4 regions of the Silvimonas iriomotensis genome follow, and region 4 is predicted to be linked to each of the others. Evidence: predicted binding sites of a transcription regulator. Region 4 holds the regulator's gene; each other region holds the start of a gene.

Evidence for each region. The regulator sigma-54, encoded in region 4, starts transcription at its own class of promoters, with help from an activator protein. The targets are predictions, from matches to a motif close to CTGGCACGCTTCATGCTT.
Region 1: the regulator sigma-54 is predicted to act here: its motif matches at 1,772-1,789, upstream of IEX57_RS02245 (ANTAR domain-containing response regulator).
Region 2: the regulator sigma-54 is predicted to act here: its motif matches at 1,319-1,336, upstream of IEX57_RS18435 (ammonium transporter).
Region 3: the regulator sigma-54 is predicted to act here: its motif matches at 1,369-1,386, upstream of glnA (type I glutamate--ammonia ligase).

The regions. Positions count from the first base shown of each region.
Region 1 covers NZ_BMLX01000001.1:498,438-501,522, forward strand. Annotated here, with positions in the region: gene IEX57_RS02240 (CmpA/NrtA family ABC transporter substrate-binding protein) at 1-1,171, opposite strand, end outside; gene IEX57_RS02245 (ANTAR domain-containing response regulator) at 1,313-1,738, opposite strand; gene IEX57_RS02250 (cytochrome-c peroxidase) at 2,017-3,085, opposite strand, start outside.
Region 2 covers NZ_BMLX01000007.1:63,072-66,156, reverse strand. Annotated here, with positions in the region: gene IEX57_RS18435 (ammonium transporter) at 50-1,252, opposite strand; gene IEX57_RS18430 (5'-nucleotidase) at 1,491-2,435, opposite strand; gene IEX57_RS18425 (glycine zipper 2TM domain-containing protein) at 2,696-3,085, shown strand, end outside.
Region 3 covers NZ_BMLX01000003.1:340,991-344,075, reverse strand. Annotated here, with positions in the region: gene IEX57_RS13110 (NAD(P)H-dependent oxidoreductase) at 1-587, shown strand, start outside; gene IEX57_RS13105 (rhodanese-like domain-containing protein) at 662-1,114, opposite strand; gene glnA (type I glutamate--ammonia ligase) at 1,486-2,895, shown strand.
Region 4 covers NZ_BMLX01000006.1:127,549-130,633, reverse strand. Annotated here, with positions in the region: gene hpf (ribosome hibernation-promoting factor, HPF/YfiA family) at 181-510, opposite strand; gene IEX57_RS17650 (RNA polymerase factor sigma-54) at 602-2,014, opposite strand; gene lptB (LPS export ABC transporter ATP-binding protein) at 2,058-2,825, opposite strand; gene lptA (lipopolysaccharide transport periplasmic protein LptA) at 2,822-3,085, opposite strand, start outside.

The DNA of each region.
Region 1 (3,085 bases), on a different contig from region 4:
CAGGCCCGGTCACCGGGCTGCGTTCACGTACCGAGAACGAGCTGGCGTAGCCTTCCGGGTTGATGCCGGTCCACGGCTGGCCATCCATCAGGATACTGGTGCGGAACGGGTCGGCCGGCACCGGCACACCCAGATCGCTGGCGGCTTCGGCATAGAGGGCGATCTGGTTGACGGCCTTGACCACCGTCACGTTGCTGGCCGGTTCTTGCGTCATGCCCCAGCGCTTGAATTGCGACAGAAACCACAAACCGTCTGACAACCACGGGTAGTTGACCTGGCCACCGCCAAAAAAGCGGATAGGCCGCGCCGGTTTGCGCAAGGGGGCGTTGCCGTAGTCGCCCAGCAAGCGCGCCAGGATCAGATGTTCCGGCTGGTTGATGACCTCTGGCATGGCCAGCCACGGCGCGGCCTGCGGACGCAATGCCGGGTCATCCAGCCACTGGCATGCTTGCAACAGAGTGCGGATCAGGGCGCGGGCGGCGTCCGGGTGGCGCTGGGCAAAATCAAGCCGGCAGACCAGCGCTTTTTCCGGGTGATCCGGCCAGATTTCACTGCTGGTGACCACAGTCACGCCGTGGTGGGCGTTGCTGGCCAGCGTGCTCCAGGGCTCGCCCGCGCAATAGCCATCCAGCTCGCCTTTGGCCAGCGACTCAGCCATTTGCGTCGGCGGAATGGTGACGCTGCGCACATCGTTCAGCGGATGAATACCCTGGGCGGCCAGCCAGTAAAACAGCCAGAGTGCGTGGGTGCCGGTAGGAAAAGTATGCGCGAACACGCGCCGGCGCGGAGTATCTGCCAGCTTCATGCGTAGCGAACCGCCGCTGGTGACGGCCTCGGCCAGCGCGTTGGAAAGCGTGATCGCCTGGCCGTTCTGGCTGAGCGTCATCAGCACAGCCATGTCGGCGCGCTGGCCACCCAGTCCTAACTGGATGCCATAGGCCATGCCATGCAGCATTTGCGCAGCATCCAGCTCGCCGCTGAGCAATTTGTCGCGCAGGGCAGACCAGGAGGGCTGGCGGCACAATTCCAGCGTAATGCCGTATTGCTCGCCCAGCCGCAGGCGCTGGGCAACGACCAGCGGGGCGCATTCTGCCTGGGCCACATAGCCCAGGCGCAGATGCATGCGGGTAGAAGACGGCGTCAGACGACTGGCGCTGACAGTGGCTGGCATGGTGGGCCTATGCGGGGCGGTTCAAAGCGGGTTTGCAACACGGTGTTCTTGGTGGTGCCTGGTCAAAAGGTCATTCTGCTACGTCAGTGTTGCTGATTGTATGCGCCGCTTTATGCCAGTCGTACTGTCGGTGCTGTCGGGTCAGCGCGCGCCGGCCTGCAACACGCGCTCGGTGCTGGTCATCAGATGCACCGCCGGGCGCGCGGTCAGACGGGCCACGATCAAGGCCAGCACCGGCGCAATGGCGGCCGTGGTGGCGTTGTGTGAACCGTAGACGGATACACCCAGATCCTGCGCTGCTTCCAGCAGGCGCATGTCGGCGTCGGACTCGCTCATGTGCACGGTGCGCGGCGCATTGCGGTTCATCACCGCCATCTGCTCCAGCGTATCGCGCAAGGGCGAGTCGGCATCGACCAGCACCAGATCAGGTGACTGACCTTCTACAAGGCGGGCGAGGGCCGGGGCGGTGGCCGCATCGGGCAGCAGCGTGTGGCCGCGTTTACCCAAGGACTGGCGTAGCTCGCCCAGTGCTTTCTCTGTATCGGTAACCAGGAGAATACGTAGCATGGCTTTGGCTTCATCAAAGGGACAATCAGGCAAATGCAAGAAGCATGCCGGCTATGTGGCATTGCAACATAAGCTGGATGGTGTTGATAAGTAAGGCAATTTGCTGATCAGTAAAACACCTGACAGGGCTTCTTGCCCCTTTATGGCGCACGCTGCGCCGTTTGGGGGCGCCAGCGGGCCGGCAAGCCCGATAACCGGCAAAAAAATGGCGCCTGGCCGCATCTTGCCGGCTGGCGCCACCGGATTTGCCATCTGGCCGGGCCAGACGGCAGTGTGGTTTATTTGTGTGCCGTCTTCAGTTTGCCGCCTGCTTGCACCGGGTCGGTGTAGCCATCGGTCAGGGTTTTCATGAAGGCGACCACGTCGCGGATATCGACTTCGCTCATGGCCGGTTTCTGGCCTGGCTTGCGCCCGAACGGCGGGTCCTGGTTCAGGTTGTCCTTGTACTGGTCCGGCAGATCGTTGTGGGTGATGACCTTGCCATCCTTGCCACGCGGATACCACTTGCCCGGATTGGTGTCGCGCTCGTTATAAAAGCGCACCACCTGTTCCAGGCTGGTGAACTCGCCGTTATGCATGAACACCTTGCGGGTAGCGACGTTACGCAGCGACGGCGTGCGGAACAAACCGCAGAACTCGCCACGGCCTTTCAGATCGGTCCGGTCCGGGCCGCAGGCGCCCATATCAAAATGAGCCGCGTCGGCGTTGGCGGGGATCTTCATGTTGCGCGGCACCCCCAGCGCGATCAGGCCAAAGTCGCTGAAGTTGGGGAAGGCGCCGTTTTCGGTGACTGCGCTGATGTGGCAGCTGGCGCAATTGCCCTTGTCTTCGTCGTTGAACACTTGCAGGCCGCGCATTTCCTGCGGGCTGAGTTTGATCTGATGGCGCAGGAAAGCGTCGTATTTGCTGCTGTAGGGGTAAAACTCAGTTGGCGTTTCCTGGAAGATTTCCAGCGCCATGGTCGCCCATTTGAAGGCGTTTTCCGGGTCATTGAAGATATCGTCGCCGAAGACCTTTTTGAACTGGCCGGCGTAAGGGGCTCTGGCCACTTTGGCGGCGACATCGGCCGGCGAGGCATTGGCCATTTCATTGACAGCCAGCAAGGGAATACGCGCCTGCTCATGCACGTTGCGGGCGCGGCCATCCCAGTTGTGACCGCCGGTGGGGCCGGCATCGACGCTGTCGTCGCCGTCGTCATCAAAGAAGTGTTCAGAGAAGTTCGGCACGGTCTGCAGGTAACGCAGTGACGGTACTGCGCGCGTACCGGCCAGGTTGCCATCCTTGCCGCCCATTTGTACAGGCAGGTTGTTGGGCGGGCCATAGGCGTGATCCGCGCTGTGACAGGTG
Region 2 (3,085 bases), on a different contig from region 4:
AAAACGCCGCCTGCAATGCAGACGGCGTTTTTTATGGCGTAAACCGGGTTTACCAGTGACTTTCCCTTTCCGGCGTGGCGGAAATGTAGTGGATGGACAAGTCTGCCCCGTTATATTCCTCTTCTTCACTCAGTCGCAAACCCACCAGCTTCTTGAGCGTGCCGTACACGGCAAAACCGCCGGCGAAGGCGATCACAATGCCGATCAGGGTGCCGATCAACTGGCTGACAAAGCTCACGCCGCCGGCGCCGCCCAGCCAGGTCTGGCCGAAGATGCCGGCCGCGATCCCGCCCCAGGTGCCACACAGGCCGTGCAGCGGCCACACGCCGAGCACGTCGTCGATCTTCCAGCGGTTTTGCGTGATGGTGAACAGGTAGACGAACATGCCGCCGGCAATGGCGCCGACCACAAGGCTGCCCAGCGGGTGCATCACATCGCTGCCGGCACAGACGGCAACAAGGCCGGCCAGCGGGCCGTTGTGGATAAAGCCGGGGTCGTTCTTGCCGGCGAACATGGCTGCCAGCGTGCCGCCGACCATGGCCATCAGCGAGTTCAGCGCCACGAGGCCAGAGATACCGCCAATGCGTTGCGCGCTCATCACATTAAAGCCGAACCAGCCTACGATCAGAATCCAGGCACCCAGCGCCAGGAAGGGGATTGATGACGGCGGGTGCGCGCTGACGCCGCCGTCCTTGCGGTAACGGCCTTTGCGGGCGCCCAGCAAGAGCACGGCGGGCAGGGCGATCCAGCCGCCGACGGCATGCACGACGACCGAGCCGGCAAAGTCATGAAACTGCGCACCAAAATGGTTCTGCAACCAGGCTTGCACGCCATAGTTGCCGTTCCACATCATGCCTTCAAAAAACGGGTAGACGAAACCGACCAGCATGAAGGTCGCGGCCGATTGCGGGTGAAAACGTGCGCGTTCAGCAATGCCGCCAGAGATGATGGCCGGGATCGCCGCAGCAAAGGTCAGCAAAAAGAAAAAGCGCACCAGGCCATAGCCCTGACCCACGTTGAGGTCGTGCACCGGCACCATGAAATGCACGCCGTAGGCAATGCCGTAGCCGATGAAGAAATAGGCAATGGCCGAGACCGCGAAGTCCGTCAGGATTTTGACGAGGGCGTTGACCTGGTTTTTCTGGCGTACCGTGCCCAGTTCCAGAAAGGCAAAGCCGGCGTGCATGGCCAGAATCATGATGGCGCCGAGCAGAATGAACAGCACGTCGCTACTGGCAGGAAGTTGATTCACAAAAAAGCTCCACAGAGTCGGGCAATGTGCGCCTCAATGTGGCGCACTTTTGTAGGTGTGCACCAAAAGCAATCTGTGTGCCAGAAATTCAACGCCTTGATTTGTATTGATATTGTTCGATTTTAATTACAAACAAGTGCGTTTTGTGAACCAAAATGGTTCATGCGATGTTTGAGGCTGGCAATAAACGCACCGATTTAATGCGATGCGAATTTCGCGTGGCTGTTTTTCGGGCGTTTCAGACTTTGTTGATGACTGTGGCGCCCGCTTTGAGTGCGCCAGATTCGTCCGGGTCATTGGCAACGCCGGCAATGACCTGGCCGGTTGGCACTGCCAGCGCGCCGGAAATGCAGTGGCCGGTCTGGTCGTCAAAGAAAAAGTCCGGCTCGAACTCGCGCAGGAACGGGCCTTTTTCCAGTCCGCCCAGGAACATGGCTTCGTCCACTTCAATCTGCCAGTCCATCAAGGTGCGGATGGCGCGTTCGTGGGCCGGGGCGCTGCGGGCGGTCACAAGGGCCGTGCGTAAACGCACCGGGGCTTCGGCGCGTTGTAAGCGGTGAAGGGCTTCGAGCAGCGGTTTGAACGGGCCGGGCGGAAGCGGGCGCGTGACATGATCCCGCTCGTGCCGGTGAAAAGCCGGCAGGCCATCGCGCTGGTAAATGCGTTCGGCTTCATCGGAAAACAACACGGCGTCGCCGTCAAAGGCAATGCGGATTTCGTCCGGGTGCCGGCCAGCGGCGTGCACGGATTGCGGGTACACCTGCGCCGCCGGGAAACCGGCGGCCAGCGCATCGCGTACGTCAGCTTCGTTCATGGACAAAAACAGGTTGGCGTGCAGCGCGTTCAGATATTTGAACGGCGGCCGCCCCTGGGTGAACACGCCGCGTTCCAGCGTCAGGCCGTGGTGCTGGGCAGAACGAAATGCCCGCAAGCCGCTGACCGGATCATTGCGCGACAGGATCACCACCTCGACCCGATGCGCGTCGCCGTCGTTCAGGGCCAGCAGCTTTTGCACCAGCGCGTAGGCCACGCCCGGCGCCGCCGGTTTGTCGAGCAGTTTGAGCTGGAGCGCCTTGTAGGCCGTCGCATCACCGGATTCGAACAGCGTGTTTTCTGATTCGAAATCGAACAGCGCGCGCGATGAAATGGCAACGACCAGTTGATTGGCCAGAGAGTAAGGCATGCGGACCCCGAAGTGGCTGGCAATGGTGTTTGCATGATAACCGCTGGGGCGGTTTTGTATCTGCCGGCTTTCATTTGTAAAGAATACGAAAAAGCACGAACCGGACGTCGTGTTTGTTGCTCCAAGTCATTGTAAACAGCGTAGATTCGGGGTGTGAGCTACGCCCTGGTGCGAGAACCGCATCAGGCACAAAATAGGAATACCGGCGCCATGAGCGCACGGGAACAACACGCAGCCGGGTGCTGCAAGTGAGTGGGAAAATGAAAAAAGTCGTTCTGCTGATGAGTCTTGCCGGGGTTGCCGGTCTGGCACAAGCCGCGGAGTACGGTCGCGTGATCAGCACCGTGCCGGTGGTGCAGCAGGTGTCGGTGCCGCAACAGTCATGCTGGGATGAACAAGTCCAGGTACAGCAGCCGCGCACGTATGGTGGCGCGCTTTTGGGCGGTATTTTTGGCGGCTTGCTGGGCAATACCGTGGGCAAGGGCAACGGCAATGTCGCGGCGACGGCGGCGGGTGCCGTCGTGGGTGCGCTGGCTGGTGACAATATCGCCAACCAGAATGCCGGCGTGTCCACCCAGACGGTCCACCGTTGTGCGACGACGCAAACCCAGCAGCAACGCACCGTCGGCTACGACGTGACCTATGAATAC
Region 3 (3,085 bases), on a different contig from region 4:
CGCATGAGGCATTTACCCAGGACTCGCTCACCGCAGACGTCAAGGCAGAGCAGGACAAACTGCGCTGGGCCGATACGCTGATCCTGCAGTTTCCGCTGTGGTGGTACACCATGCCGGCCATCCTGAAGGGCTGGGTTGATCGCGTCTATGCCTATGGCTTTGCCTATGGCGTGGGCGAACATAGCGACCGCTACTGGGGTAACCGTTTTGGCGAAGGCACCATGGCCGGCAAACGCGCCATGCTGATCGTTACGGCGGGCGGCTGGGCCGAGCATTATGGCGAACGCGGCGTCAACGGGCCGATTGATGACCTCTTGTTCCCGATTAACCACGGCATCCTGTTTTACCCGGGATACACCGTGCTGCCGCCGTTTGTGAGTTACCGGGTCGACCGGTTTGACGAGGCGCGCTTTAACCAGACCGCACAGGCCCTGCGCGAGCGCATGCGCACCCTGGAAACCACGCCGCCGATTGCGTTCCGGCGCCAGAACGGCGGCGACTATGTGATCCCGACACTGGAACTGAAGCCTGATCTTGAAGCCGGCGGCACCCAGGGCTTTGCCTTGCACGTCACCCCAGCTGCCTGAGGCAAGGCCAGCAAAAAGGCGTGCCGGTGTTCACCGCACGCCTTTGCCCTTACACCGCACATCCCGCTACAGGATCAGCCTTGCGTCCAGGGCAACTTGTGGCCTTTCCAGCCGTTTTTCTGGCCCCGATGCTGCTGCTCATCCTTGTCGCCTTCAAAGCCTTCCAGGATGTTGTAGGCCTCGGTATAGCCATGTCTGGCGGCCAGCGCGGCGGCATCATGCGAGCGTGCACCGGAACGGCACAGAAACAGCACCACGTTCTGCGGGTCTACCTGGGCTTTCAGTTGCGTGAGGAATTCCGGGTTCAGCGCCATATCCGGATAACGTTTCCATTCAATCAGCAGCGCATCGGGCACGGTGCCGACAAACTGCCACTCGGCATGCGTGCGGACATCAACAATCTTTGCGCCCTGCACCCCTTTGAGCAGCGCCCACGCCTCGTCGGGTGTGACTGCCCCGGAATACGCCAGGGCTGATTCGTTTGCGCGCTGGCGGGCTTTTTCGAGGATATTGCTCACGGTGCTCATGACGGCATTCCTTTGCATTTCAGTCGACAAGAATCAGCGATCAGGCCGTCTGGCGGCCTTGTCATGCAATTCTAGCCCTTCTCTTTGCGTCATGAACAATTCATAAAGCGGTGCACGCGTCGCACTGTTTTGCCCCAAAATAATGCACATTATTGGTGCATCAATACGGTGCATGCACCATATCGGGTTGTATAGGTAAAACCCGCAATACGGCTGATTGTTGTGGCACAATGACTCCGGGCAGGGTAAGTAGCCTGGCACAGTTTCTGCTTCATTACGTTCCGACCCGAGCCGGCAAGGTTCAGTACGCTGAACCGGCAGGCCCGAGACAACACTCATTCAAACTATCTCTTGCACCAAGGAGAGCTCAGATGGCGGTAGCCGACGTACTCAAGTTGATCAAGGAAAACGACATCAAGTTCGTTGACCTGCGTTTCACCGACACTATTGGTAAAGAACAGCACGTGACCGTGCCGTCCCACGTCGTTGACGAAGAATGGTTCGAACACGGCCACGCTTTCGACGGTTCCTCCATCACTGGCTGGAAGGGTATCCAGGCTTCCGACATGCTGCTGATGCCGGACGCATCCACTGCCAACATCGACCCGTTCTTCGACGAACCGACCGTGTTCATGACATGTGACGTGATCGAGCCGGCAACGGGCAAGGGCTATGACCGCGACCCGCGTTCGCTGGCCAAGCGCGCTGAAGCCTACCTGAAGGCATCGGGCATTGGTGACACGGCTTACTTCGGTCCGGAACCTGAATTCTTCATTTTCGACAACGTCCGCTGGAACGCTGACCTGTCCGGTTCCTTCGTCAAGATCGGTTCCGAAGAAGGTGCATGGGCGACTGGCCAGGAATTCGAAGGCGGCAACCTGGGTCACCGTCCGCGTCTGAAGGGCGGCTACTTCCCGGTTCCTCCGGTCGACAGCCATCAAGACATCCGCGCCTCCATGGTGCTGGTGCTTGAAGAACTGGGCGTGCCGGTTGAAGTGTTCCACCACGAAGTGGCGAACGCTGGCCAGAACGAAATCGGTACCAAGTTCAGCACCCTGACCCAACGCGCTGACTGGACCCAGATCCTGAAGTACGTGGTTCACAACGTATCCAACCAATACGGCAAGACCGCCACCTTCATGCCCAAGCCGATCGTTGGCGACAACGGTTCCGGCATGCACGTTCACCAGTCCATCTGGAAAGACGGCAAGAACCTGTTTGCAGGTAACGGCTACGCTGGCCTGTCTGAAACTGCCCTGTTCTACATCGGCGGTATCATCAAGCACGCTCGCGCCCTGAACGCCATTACCAACCCGGGTACCAACTCGTACAAGCGTCTGGTTCCGCACTTCGAAGCACCGGTGAAACTGGCTTACTCCGCCAAGAACCGTTCCGCCTCGATCCGCATTCCGCACGTTGCGTCCGACAAGGCTCGCCGTATCGAAACCCGTTTCCCGGATCCGCTGGCCAACCCGTACCTGTGCTTCGCTGCACTGATGATGGCCGGTCTGGACGGTATCCAGAACAAGATCCACCCGGGCGATCCGGCAGACAAGAACCTGTACGATCTGCCGCCGGAAGAAGACAAGCTGATCCCGACTGTGTGCGCATCCCTGGACGAAGCCCTGGACGCACTGGACAAGGATCGCGAGTTCCTGACCCGTGGCGGCGTGTTCACTGATGAGTGGATCGACTCCTACATCGAACTCAAGCAGAACGATGTGAACAAGATCCGCATGTGGACTCACCCGGTCGAGTTCGACATGTACTACTCCCTGTAATGACCCCGCCTGCTCCGGCAGGCTGTCATTGCAAAAAAACCCGCTCAGGCCTCACGGCCGGGCGGGTTTTGTTTTATGTACTCTGACGCTGGTCCACCATAGCCTCACGCAAGTCGGCCCATCAGGCACCTTGTGCTTGAGTCCTTGCTCTTTGTGGTGTTGACTGAAATTGTTGCGCCGCATCACAACC
Region 4 (3,085 bases):
CACGCAATTGTCGCGCCGCACCATTGATAGGGTACCGCGAACGCCAAAACTGCGATCGTCGGTCCGGTTTGCATTTTCAATTCATCCTATTGTACCGCCCCAACGGCATAAACAAAAACGGGAACCCGTTTTCAGGGTTCCCGTTTGTTGCATCAAGATGCTTGGTTTATATCGAAAAAATCACTCTTCTTCGACCGTTTGCTGATGTTTGATGGCGTCCCCACGGTGATCCATCAAGCACTCTTTGTGTTTGACGATCTGCCGGTCCAGTTTATCGACAAGGAGGTCAATAGCGGCGTACATGTCCTTGTCGACTGCCTCAACATGAATGTCCTTGCCGCGCACACGCACGGTGACATCCGCTTTCTGTTGTAACTTCTCTACAGAAAGTATGGCGCTGACGTCTACTACCTGATCAAAGTGCCGCACTATCCGGTCAAGCTTGCTGGTCAGGTACGACCGCAGGGCCGGGGTCACTTCGACGTGATGTCCGCTGATGTTGAGGTTCATGGCATTCTCCTTCTGGTTGAGCCATTAAAACCAGGGGCGGCTGATGCAACCCAGCTGGCTGGATTGTTTCCAGCCGCTCCAGGCCAAGCGATTACAGGTTTTTGCGCAAGTTAACGGGTGGAACGTTCATACCCTCCCTGTATTTGGCAACGGTTCGTCGCGCAACCACGATCCCTTGCCCGGATAATGCGTCGGCAATAGCGCTGTCTGACAGCGGCCGGGTTTTGTCTTCGTTCTGGATCATCTGGCGAATCAGTGCCTTGATCGCCGTCGCCGAGCATTCGCCACCGGCTTCGGTATCGACATGACTGCCAAAGAAATATTTGAATTCCAGCAAGCCGCGCGGGCTGGCCATGTACTTCTGGGTGGTGACGCGGGAGACAGTGGACTCGTGCAGGTCGAGTTCCAGGGCGATATCGCGCAGGACCAGCGGCCGCATGGCCACTTCGCCATGCTCGAAGAACGCGCGCTGGCGCTCCACGATGGCTTGGGCGACACGCAAGATGGTCTCGAAGCGTTGTTGAACGCTCTTGACCAGCCATTTGGCTTCCTGCAGTTCGCGCGCCAGCACTCCGCCCTCGCTGCGTTGCAGGATATCTGCGTACACCTGATTGATACGCAACCGCGGCATCGCGGCTGGATTGAGTCTCACCTGCCATTGCCCCTTGATCTTTTGCACCAGTACGTCAGGTACAACGTAGCGTGGTGTCAATGCCGCCCATTGTGCTGCAGGGCGTGGATTCAGACTGGTGATCACGGTTTGCGCGGCTTTGAGGGCCGCGTCGTCACATTTCAGTAACCTTTTCAACTTAGTGTAATCACGCCCCGCCAATAAATCGAGATGCTGTCCGACGATTTGTCGGGCCAACTCGCAAGCAGGGGTGGATTCAAGCTGTCGTAACTGCAAAAACAACGCTTCCGCCGTATTGCGGGCACCCACGCCGACCGGGTCAAACTGCTTGAGCCGGGCCAGCGCGACCGCCAGATCATCAATCTCAAGTTCTAATTGAGAGACGATCTCCGGCGGGATTTGTTCCAGTAATTCTTCCAGCGAGAACGGTAAAAATCCCTCTTCGTCCACGGCGTCGATCATGAACGCCAGAGCAGCGTGATCGCGGTCCGGCAGGCGCAACACGCCGGCCTGATCAAGCAGGTATTCGCGCAGGGTCAGTTCACGGGCCACCTGGGTGGCCGGATCAAAATCGTCCTCATCGTCGCCGCCGCTGCGCGTACCGCCGCCCCATTCCATATCGTCGCCACCACCGTCGTAGCTGTCGTCGCTGGTGGTGGTGCTGTCGGTGGAATCGGTGCTGCTGGTGCTCTCGGCTGAATCGGAAGAACTGCTGCCGCCACTGTCTTGTTCAAGCAACGGATTTTCCAGCAGGTAACGTTCAATCTCGGTCTGGAAATCCAGCGTGGACAGCTGCAACAGCTTGATCGACTGTTGCAGTTGCGGGGTAAGGTTCAGTTGCTGCGACAGCCGCAGTTGCAGGGATTGCTTCATGCGGCAGGTCTGGGGGCCAGGGGCGGTGCGGCGGACATACGCGTTACATCCGGAAGTGTTCGCCCAGGTACACCTTGCGTACCTGTTCGTTGGCGATGATTTCGGCCGGGTGGCCCGAGGCCATGACCGCACCTTCTGAAATGATGTAGGCGCGATCACAAATGCCCAGCGTTTCACGCACGTTGTGATCGGTAATCAACACGCCAATACCGCGGTCACGCAGGTAGGCAATGATGCGCTGGATATCCATCACCGCGATCGGATCGACGCCGGCGAACGGTTCATCCAGCAAAATGAAGCGCGGATCAGCCGCCAGCGCCCGGGCGATTTCGGCACGGCGGCGCTCGCCACCAGACAGGCTCATGGCACCGCTATCGCGCAGGTGGGCAATGTGCAGCTCATGCAACAGCTCTTCCAGACGCTCGGCCCGGCGCGCGGCGTTTTTCTCTCTGAGTTCCAGCACGGCCAGGATGTTTTGCGCCACGGTCATCTTGCGAAAGATGGAGGCTTCCTGCGGCAGATAGCCCAGACCCAGTTGCGCGCGTTCATGCATGGGCAGACGGCTGATGTCCTGACCGTTGAGGCTGATCTGGCCGCCATCGGCCGCGACCATGCCCACGATCATGTAAAAGCTGGTGGTTTTGCCGGCGCCATTAGGGCCCAGCAAACCAACAACTTCGCCGGCATCAACGCGGATCGACACATCACGCACGACCGTGCGCTTGCGATAACGCTTCATCAGGCCAGTGGCGTTCAGGGAGGCGGTCAGCGGCTGGGTCACGGGGCCGTTGGGAGTCGGAGTGGCGCTCATTGTTTCTCGCTTGTGGTATCGCTGGCCGCAGCGGCTGCCGGCTTCGTGGCCGGGGCGCTGGCGTCCTTCTTCTTGGGCACAATGGTCACGTTGACCCGGCCTGCACCGGTTTTGTTGCTGGTGGCCGAGTACTGGTCCGTGTTGAGGTTGTAGGTGATGACATCACCGAACACCTCGTTCTGGCCCTTGCGTACCCAGGCCTTGTTGGTCAGCACCAGAAAGCCGGTTTTCTGGTTGTAGTCATAGTGCAGGGACTCGGC